One region of the Bradyrhizobium sp. CCBAU 51745 genome, then DNA from elsewhere that is predicted to be linked to it. Evidence: riboswitches for the same ligand, from Rfam matches in the RefSeq annotation. Region 1 holds a riboswitch; the other holds the start of a gene.
What was found. Region 1 has a riboswitch for glycine ahead of XH98_RS21320 (D-amino acid dehydrogenase). Riboswitches for the same ligand answer to the same signal wherever they lie in the genome.
Positions count from the first base shown of each region.

Region 2: another riboswitch for glycine. It lies ahead of gcvT (glycine cleavage system aminomethyltransferase GcvT); the one in region 1 lies ahead of XH98_RS21320 (D-amino acid dehydrogenase).

Region 1 is NZ_LBJP01000079.1:72,725-79,400, reverse strand. It holds gene XH98_RS21330 (MFS transporter) at 9-1,688, opposite strand; gene XH98_RS21325 (Lrp/AsnC family transcriptional regulator) at 2,473-2,949, opposite strand; gene XH98_RS21320 (D-amino acid dehydrogenase) at 3,649-4,896, opposite strand; glycine riboswitch at 4,958-5,046, opposite strand; glycine riboswitch at 5,050-5,149, opposite strand; gene XH98_RS21315 (D-aminoacyl-tRNA deacylase) at 5,906-6,676, shown strand, end outside.
Region 2 is NZ_LBJP01000004.1:190,301-196,976, forward strand. It holds gene XH98_RS06120 (cyclic nucleotide-gated ion channel) at 1-55, opposite strand, end outside; gene alaS (alanine--tRNA ligase) at 60-2,738, opposite strand; glycine riboswitch at 3,061-3,150, shown strand; gene gcvT (glycine cleavage system aminomethyltransferase GcvT) at 3,297-4,445, shown strand; gene gcvH (glycine cleavage system protein GcvH) at 4,457-4,825, shown strand; partial or broken gene gcvP (aminomethyl-transferring glycine dehydrogenase) at 4,988-6,676, shown strand, end outside.

The DNA.
Region 1 (6,676 bases):
GACAGTCACTACGTTCGATTCCGGTCATAGTCGCCGAGCAAGCACTCGTTGGCGGTATGGTCGGGTACATTGTCCTTCCACCGAACGGAGCCAAACGGACGCTCTAGCATGCGCCGGATACGCACGGGCTGCGGGCCGACGTGAAAGGACGCAGCTTGACGATCCAGCGCGCGTTCTGAATGCGTCGAGCGGTTGCGTTGACGTAGATAATCAAGCCACGTCGGGCAATGGTAGCGTTCCGTCCACAGTTCAGGATCAGCGATATCGCGAGCAATGGACCAGCCATACGCACCATTCCGCTTTCGGAACAGCTGCACATCTTGCATCACGTTGTGAAAGGCCCGCGCATTCTCTTGTGCCACGCGGTATTCGATTTCGATCACAACGGGTCCACTGCGGTGGGTTAGCGCGAGCCTAACCTCAGGATGCGCGAGCGCTTCAGCATCTTCGCTTTGCAGGTTTATGCGAGGCATACGCAGCCAAAGCCCCAATAGTGGAGAAATTAACATCAGCACTGATGATATCAAAAGCGCCGTGCCGACACCGGCGGCATCGGTCAAATGACCCCAGCCCCAGCTACCGACAGCAATGCCTCCCGAGCTTGCTGCTTGGTAGGCTGCGAGCGAGCGTCCTGCCACCCAGCGCGGCGCCGACAGCTGTACGCCAATGTTGAAGAGAGCCCAGGAGATCATCCACACGGCCCCGGCAAGGACAAGTGCGGCCGATGTGAGAACCAGCTCGTGGCTCAACGCCACTGCCAGAAGCGCCCCACTCATTGACAGTGCGCAGGCGCGAATTGCTGCTTCACCGCTCAGCCGCTTTCGTACTTCGGGTACATAGAGCGCTCCAATTACCGCGCCAAGTCCGAACGCGCTGAGAGCCATCCCGTAGATCTGAGCGCCGCCTCCAAGGAGATCACGGGCGACCAGCGGCATTAGCGCGATGATGGCGCCTCCGATCACGCCGGTGATCATGGAACGAATCAGCACGATTTTGATTGAGGGCGAGTTAGCGATGTAGCGGAGCCCCGAAACGATGGCCCGGTTTAGTTTTTCGGGCGGAAGATATGACGGTTCGGAAATTCGCTTCCACAAGAACAGTGCAACAAGCAATGGCAGATATAGCAATGCATTTAGGGCAAACGAAGCGACTGCGCCGGCTGCCGCAACCACCATGCCGCCGATCGCCGGTCCCACGCTGCGCGCGATGTTGTAGCTGATACTGTTCAGCGCGACCGCAGCTGGAAGTGCTTCCGCCGGTACTTGCTCGCTAACTGAGGATTGCCAGGCAGGATCCATCAGAGCCACACCGCTTCCGATTACAAAACACAGGATCAGCAACGAGTCTGGCGTGACCATCCCTAGCCACGTAAGTGCCGTCAGCGCGGTCGCTCCAGCTAGCGACATGCCGAGCGCGACAAGCATCACGATCCGCCGGTCATACATATCCGCAATTGCGCCTGCGGGCATCGAAATCAGCATAACCGGTAGCAAAAGCGCGGTCTGAACGAGCGCAACTTTATCCGCCGACGTTGTCATCTGTGTCATTGCCCACGCTGCGCCGACACTCCGGATCAGGGCGCCCAGGTTGGTAAGCAGACTCGCGAGCCAGATGCGCCGAAAGATGAGGTGGCGGAAGGGCGCTGTGATACCTTCAGTGCTAATTGTTCGAGGCTTGAGAGGAGTCATCTAGCTTGCTGCCTTTGCCCGGATGGTTCGCCGAATGAGGACGAAGAGGGGCTGGTGGCAAACGGCAGGTCCGGCGTCATTCGACTTGCGCTGTTTAGATGTGAGAGAAACCTCAAAATAGTCAGCTTCACGCCAAGAGTTCCGCCTCGCACGATCCCGATCCTGGCGAGTGAACCTTGCTCTTGCCCCGTAGTGCGCGCCTCAACGACACGGCTCATCCCGTAATCACTCCTGCAAAATGCCTCCGGCAAAGACCAGATGCCACTCACCTCAGCCAGAGGCCTTATCATTCGGCGTCGTGTATTGATTCCAAAAGTTGATTTCCTCGTGACACGCGCCGCCGAGCGAGCCGCGGCTCTTTGGCGCGCAGCTGAAGCGCAGCCGGCCTTCTTAGATCTGCCCAAGGGTCAGCAGCGATGTGAACGCATATATGTGAGGCCATACTCTGAAACGCTCTAAAATTTCATCGCGCCTAGCCGCTTAGAGCATAAAATCGAAGGAAACTTGCAGCGTTTTACACGCTCCGAGCGACGAAAAAGGGCGCTAGCGAGGCATGCTGGCCAAGCCGACATCGCTCGCTGGTGAGCGTTTGCAAGTTCATCGGACCGAGCCATTCAGCTCGCTCGCGCCACGAAGCGCCCCCGATGAGCGGTTGGTGTTGGTAACCTAGAGGTGACGCCACTCAGTCGAAAGTTGCGCGCGCCAATGCGCGAAGACCTACGCTCGTTTCGTAACCGGTGTCTGATGGAGCAGGTAAGCCGGGTCTGGTGGTGAGACCCTCTCTTCAATCCTCGGATGGAGCCTCAATTGGAATAGCGAATCCGGCTTTTACCCGATCCATGACCACCATAGTTTTGAAGCCCTTGATATCGGGGTTCTCACGAAAAAATCGTCGCGTGAACTGCTCATAGTCGTCCATGGTGCGTGCGGTTATGTATAGGACAAAGTCAGCATCGCCTGTAACGTAAAACCCATTGACGACTTCAACGGATGATTTGATCGCCTTTTTGAATCTGTCGATTATGTCCGAGCGCTCCCGCTCCAATGTCACGAGCACAAGCATCTGAATAGGTCTTCCGACCGCTTTGGCCGAAACGATCGAAACGTCCGCCTCGATAATGCCGTCCGAGCGAAGCCTCTTTAGCCTGCGTTGACAGGCGGTAGCGGAAAGCCCGGCCAGTTCGCCAATCGTCTCGGATGTGAGACGGTTATTCTTTTGCACGATCTCTAGGATGTGAGCGTCGATTCGGTCGTACCTCATAACAGGCTCCAGGCTAAAGATGAAATCCTGCGAAAGTCTGCCTTCTTCCGCAGAAAAACATCTCAGATCAGATAAATCTCGTGGAAAAACACCTTTATGACATCAGTATCGTCGATCTAACGGCAATTACAAGAAATATGCTGCATGGCTTGCAAAATGCCCTTCGAAACGCCCTCAGTCCGCCATGCAGACTCCACGAAGATGAGCGTCAGCTAGGCGAACAGCGATGCGTCGCTCCGCGGCGGTTGCGCGTGGACAAGATGTTGAGCTTGGCGATGCATCCCTGTGTCTGAGATGAAGAGCCGTTCAATCGGGCGGCTTTACGCTGGGGTGAGCGCGCGGAACGGCTTTGGTACGCCTCATTCGAGCCGCGCAAAGCCGGCAAGCTGCCCTTAATGCGACGGCACTTCACTGGGTGTGCGGCGTGAGTTGCTAAGAAATGACATTGCTCATGCAGCCCCACTTGTGGCTCGTCAACTCGGGAAAAGTTCCAACAACTGAGTCGTACCGAGGCTTTCGGAAGCAACGAGTCAAGTGGTCCGTCTTACCTAAATAATGAACTGCGGGAACCAAGTCGCCCGGCACTGAGGGGCGCATCACCCTTCGAAGGCGATTGCAAATCCGCTTCGGCGCTGTCACAAGCGACATGCTCCCGCCGCGATATCGGCGGGAGCATGGACCAGGACCCACTCAACAGGATCAGGGCACGGATGCGCTCAGCCGAGTGTTGCTGCGGTCTGTCATAATGACATCAGCGATCATTTCAGCTGTGACAGCGGATAATGTCCAGCCGAGATGGCCGTGGCCGGTGTTGTAGAAAACATTCCGGCGTTTGCCTCGGCCGACCCTCGGCATCATGCTAGGTGTCATTGGACGCAAGCCCGCCCATGGCACCACCTGCGCGGTGGACACATCCGGAAACGATCGCTCTACCCACCGTATCAGGGGTTGAATTCGGTCCCAGCGGATGTCGCGGTTTTCGCCATTAAACTCGGCGGTCCCCGCAACCCGGAAGCGATCTTCTCCTAACCGGCTGGTCACGATCTTGGTGGCCTCGTCCAGCAAGCTGACGCGAGGCGCAGCCTTTTGGCTCGTTTCGTCTCCCAGCTCTACCGTGATGGAGTACCCCTTGACGGGATAAATGTTTATGTTGTCCCCCAGCATTGAAGCAATGCGGCGGCTGCCGACCCCCGCGCAAACCACTGCGCATTCGGCATTGAGTTCTTCCTTCAACGAACCTCGTTTCCAGTGTACGATCACACCGTCTCGGTCGGACCGCATGCCGCAGATCTCTGCATCGAAGACGAAGCGTACGCCCCCTCGCTGGCAAGCCGCAGCGAGGCCGCGCGTGAACTTGTGAATGTCGCCGGTTGAGTCAGAGGGGGTAAAGAAGCCACCATAATACTGATCGCGCAGAGCTGGCTCTATTGCAAGCATTTCAGAAGGCGTCACCGGACGGCGATCCAATCCGCCTTTGAGCAGCAACTGATTCACTCGAGAGGCCGCATCGAAGTCGGGCTTGCTCGAATAAACGTGCAAAATTCCTCGCCGCTCCAAGTCGAAATCGATGCTCTCCCGATCGGCTAGCTCAAAAAGATGCTTGCGAGCGGCTATCGCTAGCTTCGTCGTTTCGATCGTATTTTGGCGGTAGTTTCGAATCTGGCTTACGAACTCTGCCAGCCAAGTATATTTGTGAAAACTGGGACTTGGGTTCAGCAACAATGGTGCGTCTTTTCGCAGCATCCACCTCAAGCCTTTTACGATCGTTGCGACGTTATTCCAGACCTCGGCATTGCTTGCCGATAATTGGCCGCCGTTCGCAAACGAAGTGTCCATCGCCGGATAGCGCTGGCGATCAAAGACTGTAACCGAATAGCCGCGGCGGGCTAGGGCATAGGCAGTTGTAACTCCGGTGATACCGGACCCGATTATGATGATCGTGCTCATCGTATGCTCCAGGACAGGATTGAACGAACGGTGAATGGCTTCGCCATGTCTCCGTCCCCAAATCTGTCCGTGCACCTGAGAGCTTTGTCCGCAAATCCTCGTGGATCACGGTCCCCTTCGGTGGGTGCTGACCGGCACCTCTCTCCAGATCGTCCTCAGTGTGCGGTCCTGGGCCTGAGAGTTTCCTTGGGGAGTTGCTCCGTCGGCGGTGATACGCCTTTGCAGGCTTATCGCGCTCTCCCGCACACCATCATCAGACACGATAACACTCTCAGACGTACTCACTACCTGTCAAGCCGTGATGAATCGTCGGATCCCAAAATCGGCGGCTTAAGCGACAACTCGATGTTTGCTCTAGCTCCCCACCCAGATTAGCAGGTGGTTCGTTGCCTAATAGTATGCTGATCTCTCTTTTCGATGATTGCATTCGCTGGATGTTCCATTGGTTTCCAGCGAGCTTTTGGAGACCAGCGCAGAAATACTGCATGATTCTCAAAAGAACGCCCAATGTTTGCGTGGCGACGCTCTAATAAATATGCGGTGGTGTGGGACCCTTCAAAGCTGTGCCTGGCATGCATCTCTTTCAAAGTCGAGCCACATTGGAGGCCTGCACGTCTGAGGCGGCCGCTCTGCTCGATGTGGGGCTCTTCACACCACTTGCGTCGACGTCTCTGGCATATGGCGGCAGGATTCGCTCTTGCTCGTTGCGCAGCCAGGTTAAGTTCGCTGCTGGTCCGGCGATCCGCTGCCGCCATTCTCAATTCGCGCGATTTCCGCTCGCGGCTACGCCAAACAGGCTAGCCCATAACAGAACTCAGTTCGCGAGGGGCGCCGTGACGCTATTCGGGCTTGAGTTAATCGCCACCCGCCCGCCCGCTCTCGCCGTGCAAGCTCGGAGTTCCGGGCAAAGAGCAGGGTGTTTTCCGAGAAGGTCGAAAAGACGAGGGCGCCAAGTTGAAGATAGACGTCCTACGCTCTCGACCTGCTTTGAACTCGGCGGAGGACCTCGATGAGACATGCCGTCTTTGTCTTCTGCGTCGATCGAGAAAAGGACCCGGTCGCGGGGCACGTTCTGGATGCTCTCAAGGCGGAATGCGCTCTTGTTGCAACGAGTTTCGAAGTCGATGGGCACTCCGTGCTCGAAGTCGCTGGCTTGCATGACGCTAGAATTTCGATCGTGGCCACGAACGAGGTCGTAAGTAACGACTATGCGCGCTACGCGCCAATGTTTAATGATAGCTTCGGCGATGCCAACGTTATTGGCATCGTGAATTGGCACGAGGGCGCTAATGCGCCAAACGCGATCTTCTCGGTTCAAACGACCGGCGATCTGGGTACGGGGACCTTCAGCGCGATCGACCCCCGGATTACGCGGGGGCTTCTTTTAGTGGTCGAAGCCGAGCGGGTCAGTTCCGGTCTTGACTCCTTTCGCACTTACCTGGAAGCGACTCATTGGTCGGGCGTCAAGGCCGGTGATGCTGGTACCCGTCTCGCTGACCTGCGACCGTCGGCTGTCGATATCGAGATCGGAAGCTCGCCCGAAGATTGGGCAAATCCTCTTGCGGCCCGAGTGCTGGCGCGATCGCTACTGCGAATTTTCGATCGCATTGAAGAACCGGTACACTCTGTGCTCTGCATCGGAGGCGTTCACTTCGAGCCAAGCTTCACGAACGCGGTATTGCAGTCGCGCGATCGACCCCCGATCGCGGCTAGTCACGTCCTACCAAACCATTGGCTCGTGTCGGATGGCTATGACCAGGAAAGCCGTTTGGTCGACCTA
Region 2 (6,676 bases), on a different contig from region 1:
GGCGATCCCTCAGGTTCGGATCGCGAAGCCCACGTCCTCGCGGAACGAGGCGCATGGCTTCACGCAGCCCCCATCGCTTTTTCGATCGCCGCGAGCGCCTCGGTCGTCTTGGCGCCGTCGGGGCCGCCGGCTTGCGCCATGTCGGGACGGCCGCCGCCGCCCTTGCCGCCGAGCGCCTCGGAGGCGACGCGCACGAGGTTCACCGCGTTGAAGCGCGCGGTGAGATCGGCGGTGACGCCGACCACGACCCCCGCCTTGCCGTCCTCGGTGAGGCCGACGATGGCGACCACGCCGGAGCCGATCTGCTTCTTGGCCTCGTCGGCGAGGCTCTTGAGATCCTTCATCTCGATGCCCTCCACCGCGCGCGCCATCAGCTTGACGCCGCCGACCTCACGCACGCCGGACGCTGCACCGCCACCGGCCGCCGCGCCGCCCCCCATCGCCAGCTTCTTGCGGACATCGGAGAGCTCGCGCTCGAGCTTCTTGCGCTCTTCCATCAGCGCGGTGATGCGCGCCGGAACGTCGTCGAGCGAGGTGCGCAGCTCATTCGCCGCGGTCTTCGCCAGCGCCATGGTGTCGTTGGCATGCTTGCGGGCGTAATTGCCGGTCAGCGCCTCGATGCGGCGCACACCGGAGGCGACCGCGCTCTCGCCGGTCAGCGTGATCAGGCCGATATCGCCGGTGCGCCGCACATGGGTGCCGCCGCAGAGCTCGACCGACCAGCCGAGCGCATTGGCGCCGCGCTCGCGCGCGGTCTTGCCCATCGAGACGACACGCACCTCGTCGCCATACTTCTCGCCGAACAGCGCACGCGCCCCGGCCTCGCGGGCCTCGTCCACGCCCATCACGCGCGTCGTGACCTCGTCGTTCTCAAGCACCACGTCGTTGGCGATGTCCTCGACGCGGGCAAGTTCTTCCGGCGTGATCGGCTTCGGATGCACGAAGTCGAAGCGCAAACGATCAGGCGCGACCATCGAGCCGCGCTGGGCGATGTGATCGCCGAGCACCTGGCGCAGCGCCTCGTGAATGAGATGCGTCGCCGAGTGATGCGCGCGGATCGACGAGCGCCGCGCATGATCCACCTCGAGCTGCAGCGCCGTGCCGACCTTCAGCTCGCCGCCCTCTACCGTGCCGACATGCACGAAGAAATCGCCGAGCTTCTTCTGCGTGTCGGTGACGCGGAATTTGATCCCGCCCTCGCCCGTGAGCACGCCGGTGTCGCCGACCTGGCCGCCCGATTCCGCGTAGAACGGCGTCTGGTTCAGCACGATCGCGCCCGTCTCGCCGGCCTTGAGGCTGGCAACTTCAGCGCCGTCCTTCACCAGCGCCGAGACCACGCCTTCCGCGCTCTCGGTCTCGTAGCCCAGAAATTCGGTCGCCCCGAGCTTCTCGCGCAGCGGGAACCAGATCGCCTCGCTCGCCGCCTCGCCCGATCCCTTCCAGGATTCGCGCGCCTTGGCCTTCTGCCGCTCCATCGCGTCGGTGAACGCGGCCTGGTCGACGCCGATGCCGCGCGACTTCAGCGCGTCCTGCGTCAGGTCCAGCGGGAAACCATAGGTGTCGTACAGCGTGAAGGCGACGTCGCCGTCGAACATGTCGCCCTTCTTCAAGGACGCGCTCTTCTCGTCCAGAATCGCCAAGCCGCGCGAAAGCGTCTTGCGGAAGCGCGTCTCTTCCAGCCGCAGCGTTTCCTCGATCAAATTCTCCGCGCGCATCAAATCGGGATAGGCCTGGCCCATCTCACGGACCAGCGCCCAGACCAGCCGATGCATCAGCGGCTCTTTCGCACCCAGAAGCTGCGCATGGCGCATGGCGCGGCGCATGATCCGGCGCAGCACATAGCCGCGGCCTTCATTGGAAGGCAGCACGCCATCGGCGACCAGGAAGGCCGAGGAGCGCAAATGGTCGGCGATGACGCGGAACGAGGCCGCGTTCTGCTCGGTCGGCCCGCTGCCCAGCGCCGACGACGTCGCGTCGATCAGATGGCGGAACAAATCGGTCTCGAACACGCTGTCGACGCCCTGCAGGATGCAGGCCATGCGCTCCAGGCCCATACCGGTGTCGATCGAGGGGCGCGGCAGATTCACGCGCTCCTCCTTCGTCACCTGCTCATATTGCATGAACACCAGGTTCCAGAATTCGAGGAAGCGGTCGCCATCCTCTTCCGGCGAGCCGGGAGGGCCGCCCCAGATATGGTCGCCGCGGTCGATGAAGATTTCCGAGCACGGGCCGCAGGGGCCGGTGTCGCCCATCGCCCAGAAATTGTCCGAGGTCGGGATGCGGATGATGCGGTCGTCGGAGAAGCCGGCGATCTTCTTCCACAGCCCGTGCGCCTCGTCGTCGGTGTGGTAGACGGTGACGAGCAGCTTGTCCTTCTTCAGGCCGAAATCCTCAGTGATGAGCTTCCAGGCCAGCTCGATCGCGCGCTCCTTGAAATAGTCGCCGAACGAGAAGTTGCCGAGCATCTCGAAGAAGGTGAGATGGCGTGCGGTATAGCCGACATTGTCGAGGTCGTTGTGCTTGCCGCCGGCGCGCACGCATTTCTGCGACGTGGTGGCGCGCTGGTAAGGCCGCTTCTCGACGCCGGTGAAGACGTTCTTGAACTGCACCATGCCGGCATTGGTGAACATCAACGTCGGATCGTTGCGCGGCACCAATGGCGAGGACGACACGATCTCGTGGCCGTTCTCGGCAAAGAAGTTCAGAAAGGTCGACCTGATCTCGTTGACGCCGCTCATGTTCATCCAATCGGGTGTGCTGGAGCATGATCCGGAAAAGTGTGAAGCGGTTTTCCGGAAAGATCATGCTCAAACAAAGAGCTAAAGCGCGATGACTCTCAGCGCGCTTTAGGACCCGCCAATTTGCCATCCAAACCTGGCGATTTGGGCTGATATCTGCGGGCCAAAGCGCTTTTAGACAAGGCCTGCTTTCCTGTCCAGAAACTGTGCAGAGAGATCAGAGGGTTGCCGCAGTCGCGTCATCCCCTGCAATCCCGTTGAAAGCCGATAGTCCTGCGTTGACAGGCTTGGCTGGCCTGTGGTCTTTACCCATCTATATCGTACGGCCACGTCGGGAGAGACCGGCATTGGGTGCCGGCGCCGAAGGAGCAACCGCCCCGGAAACTCTCAGGCAAAAGGACCGCGTGGCTTTGACGACATCTGGAAAGAGGCGCTAGCGGGCTTAAGACCCGGATAGCGTCCGCCGACGGGATAATACTCTCAGGCACAGCGACAGATGGGGCTTCGACTGGTTTGTCTCGGGGAATCGTCCCCGGGGAACCGCCGAGGGCCCCTGTGATGTCCGTGCGTGACGACAAAGACTCCCTGAAACGTACCCCTCTTTACGACCTGCACCTGACCCTTGGCGGCAAGATGGTGCCGTTTGCGGGCTATGACATGCCCGTGCAGTACCCCGCGGGGGTGCTGAAAGAGCACCTCCATACCCGCAATTCCGCCGGCCTGTTCGACGTCTCCCATATGGGCCAGATCGCCCTCCGGCCAAAGTCGGGCAAGGTCGAGGACGCCGCCCGCGCGCTGGAGCGGCTGGTGCCGCAGGACATCGTGGCGATCGCACCTGGCCGCCAGCGCTACGCCCAGTTCACCAATCCGGACGGCGGCATTCTCGATGATCTGATGGTCGCCAATTTCGGCGACCATTTGTTCCTGGTGGTCAACGCCGCCTGCAAGGCCGAGGACGAGGCGCACCTGCGCGCGCATCTCTCCGATACCTGTGTCATCGATTCGCTCGCCGATCGCGCGCTGATTGCGTTGCAGGGCCCGAAGGCGGAGTCGGCGCTGACGAAATTATGTGCAGCAGCGCCGGCCATGAAGTTCATGGATGCCGGCCCGCATATTGTTGCCGGCCTCGCCTGTTTCGTCTCACGCTCCGGCTACACCGGCGAGGACGGGTTCGAGATTTCAGTGCCTGCGGCGGATGCCGAACGTCTGGCGAAGACGCTGCTGGAAAATCCTGACGTGATGCCGATCGGCCTTGGCGCCCGCGACAGCCTGCGGCTGGAAGCCGGGCTCTGCCTCTACGGCCACGACATCGACACCGCGACGACGCCGGTCGAAGCCGCGCTGGAATGGTCGGTGCAGAAGAGCCGCCGCAGCGGCGGCGCGCGAGCCGGCGGTTTTCCCGGCGCTGAAAAGATCCTCGCGCATTTCGATCACGGCGCATCCCGCCGCCGAGTCGGCCTGCGGCCCGACGGCCGCGCGCCCGTGCGCGAGGGCGCACTGTTGTTTGCCGATAGCGAAGGTGGCGAGCCGATTGGAAAGGTCACTTCGGGCGGCTTCGGCCCGAGCCTGAACGCGCCTGTTGCGATGGGCTACGTGCCCACGCGTCTGAGCGCGCTCGACACAAAGCTCTTTGCGGAAGTGCGCGGGCAACGCCTCCCCCTCGCCGTCGCCGCCATGCCCTTCGTGAAAAACACCTACAAACGCTGAGGACTAAGATAATGACCACGACGCTGTACACCTCCGACCATGAATGGCTCGCGATCGACGGCGATGTCGCCACCGTCGGCATCACCGATTACGCGCAGTCCCAGCTCGGCGACGTCGTGTTCGTCGAACTGCCCAAGGTCGGCCGCAGCCTGAAGAAGGCGGAAGCTGCCGCCGTCGTGGAGTCGGTCAAGGCCGCCTCCGACGTCTACGCGCCGATCTCGGGCGAGGTGGTCGAGACCAACGACGCGCTCGCCGCCGAACCCGCGCTGGTGAACTCGGACGCGCAGACCAAGGCGTGGTTCTTCAAGATGAAGATTGCCGACAAGAGCGAGCTCGGCGGCCTGATGGATGAAGCCGCCTACAAGGCCCACACGGCGTGAGATGAAGCGAACTCTGACCTCATATTCGGTGTCATCGCCCGCGCAGGCGGGCGATCCAGTACGCCGCGGCCTATCGGCCCCAGCCGAAGCGGCTGCGTGTACTGGATGCCCCGCTTTCGCGGGGCATGACAGCGACAGCAAAATCTAAAGCGAGGACCCATGATGACCGCGCACCGCAAATCCAATGGCGACACCGCCAGTTTCGTCCGCCGCCACATCGGCCCCTCCGCGCGCGATGTCACCGCAATGCTCGAGACGGTCCGCGCGAAGAGCGTCGACGCGTTGATGTCGGAAACGCTGCCGGCCGCGATCCGGCAGGCCGCCCCGCTCGATCTCGGCAAGCCGCTCAGCGAGACCGAGGCGATCGCGCATATGGCCGAGCTCGCCCGTCAGAACCAGGTCTTCACCTCGCTGATCGGCCAGGGCTATTCCGGCACGATTTTGCCCGCGGTGATCCAGCGCAACATTCTGGAGAATCCGGCCTGGTACACGGCCTACACGCCCTATCAGCCCGAGATCAGCCAGGGCCGGCTGGAGGCGCTGTTCAACTTCCAGACCATGATCTGCGACTTGACTGGCCTCGACGTCGCCAACGCCTCGCTGCTCGATGAGGCCACCGCCGCCGCCGAAGCCATGGCACTCGCGGAGCGGCACTCGAGGGTCGAGGCGAAAGCTTTCTTCGTCGACAAGGACGTGCATCCGCAGACGCTCGCCGTGATGCGCACCCGCGCCGAGCCTCTGGGCTGGAATCTGGTCGTCGGCGATCCCCTCACCGATCTCGACAAGGCGGACGTGCTGGGTGCGCTGCTGCAATATCCGGGAACCTCGGGCGCATTGCGCGACCTCAGGCCCGCGATCGCAGCGCTGAAGGCCAGGGGCGCGCTCGCAATCGTCGCCGCTGATCTCCTCGCGCTGACGCTGATTGCTTCGCCCGGCGAATTAGGGGCCGACATCGCGATCGGTTCGGCACAGCGCTTCGGTGTGCCGATGGGCTATGGCGGACCGCACGCCGCCTATATGGCGGTGCGCGATGCGCTGAAGCGCTCGCTGCCCGGCCGCATCGTCGGCCTCTCCGTCGACTCCCGCGGCGCCTCCGCCTATCGCCTCGCGCTGCAGACCCGCGAGCAGCACATCCGCCGGGAGAAGGCGACCTCCAACATCTGCACCGCGCAGGTGCTGCTGGCCGTGATCGCCGCGATGTACGCGGTCTATCACGGCCCTGAGGGCCTTGCGCAGATCGCGCGCAATGTGCATCGCCGCGCCGCCGTGCTCGCGGCTGGCTTGCGCAAGCTCGGCTTTGCGCCTGAGAGCGAAGCTTTCTTCGACACGTTGAGCGTCGATGCCGGCGCCAAGCGCGCCGAAATCATTGCGCGCGCGACCGCCGAGAAGATCAATCTGGGCATCGGCGATACCGCGCTTCGCATTGCGCTCGACGAGACCACGACATCAGCAACGGTCGAAGCCGTCTGGCGCGCCTTCGGCGGCACGCTGTCCTATGCCGAGATCGACGGCACCACGCGCGAGGCGCTGCCGGAAGCGCTGAAGCGCGCCACCGCGTTCCTCACCCATCCGGTGTTCCACGCGCATCGTTCGGAAACCGAGATGCTGCGCTACATGCGCAAGCTCTCGGATCGCGACCTCGCGCTCGACCGCGCCATGATCCCGCTCGGCTCTTGCACCATGAAGCTGAACGCGACCACTGAGATGATGCCGCTGACCTGGCCGGAGTTAGGCTCGCTGCATCCGTTCGCCCCGCGCGAGCAGGCGGCCGGCTATCACGCGCTGTTCGCACGGCTGGAGAAGTGGCTGTGCGACATCACCGGCTATGACGCGATCTCGCTGCAGCCGAAC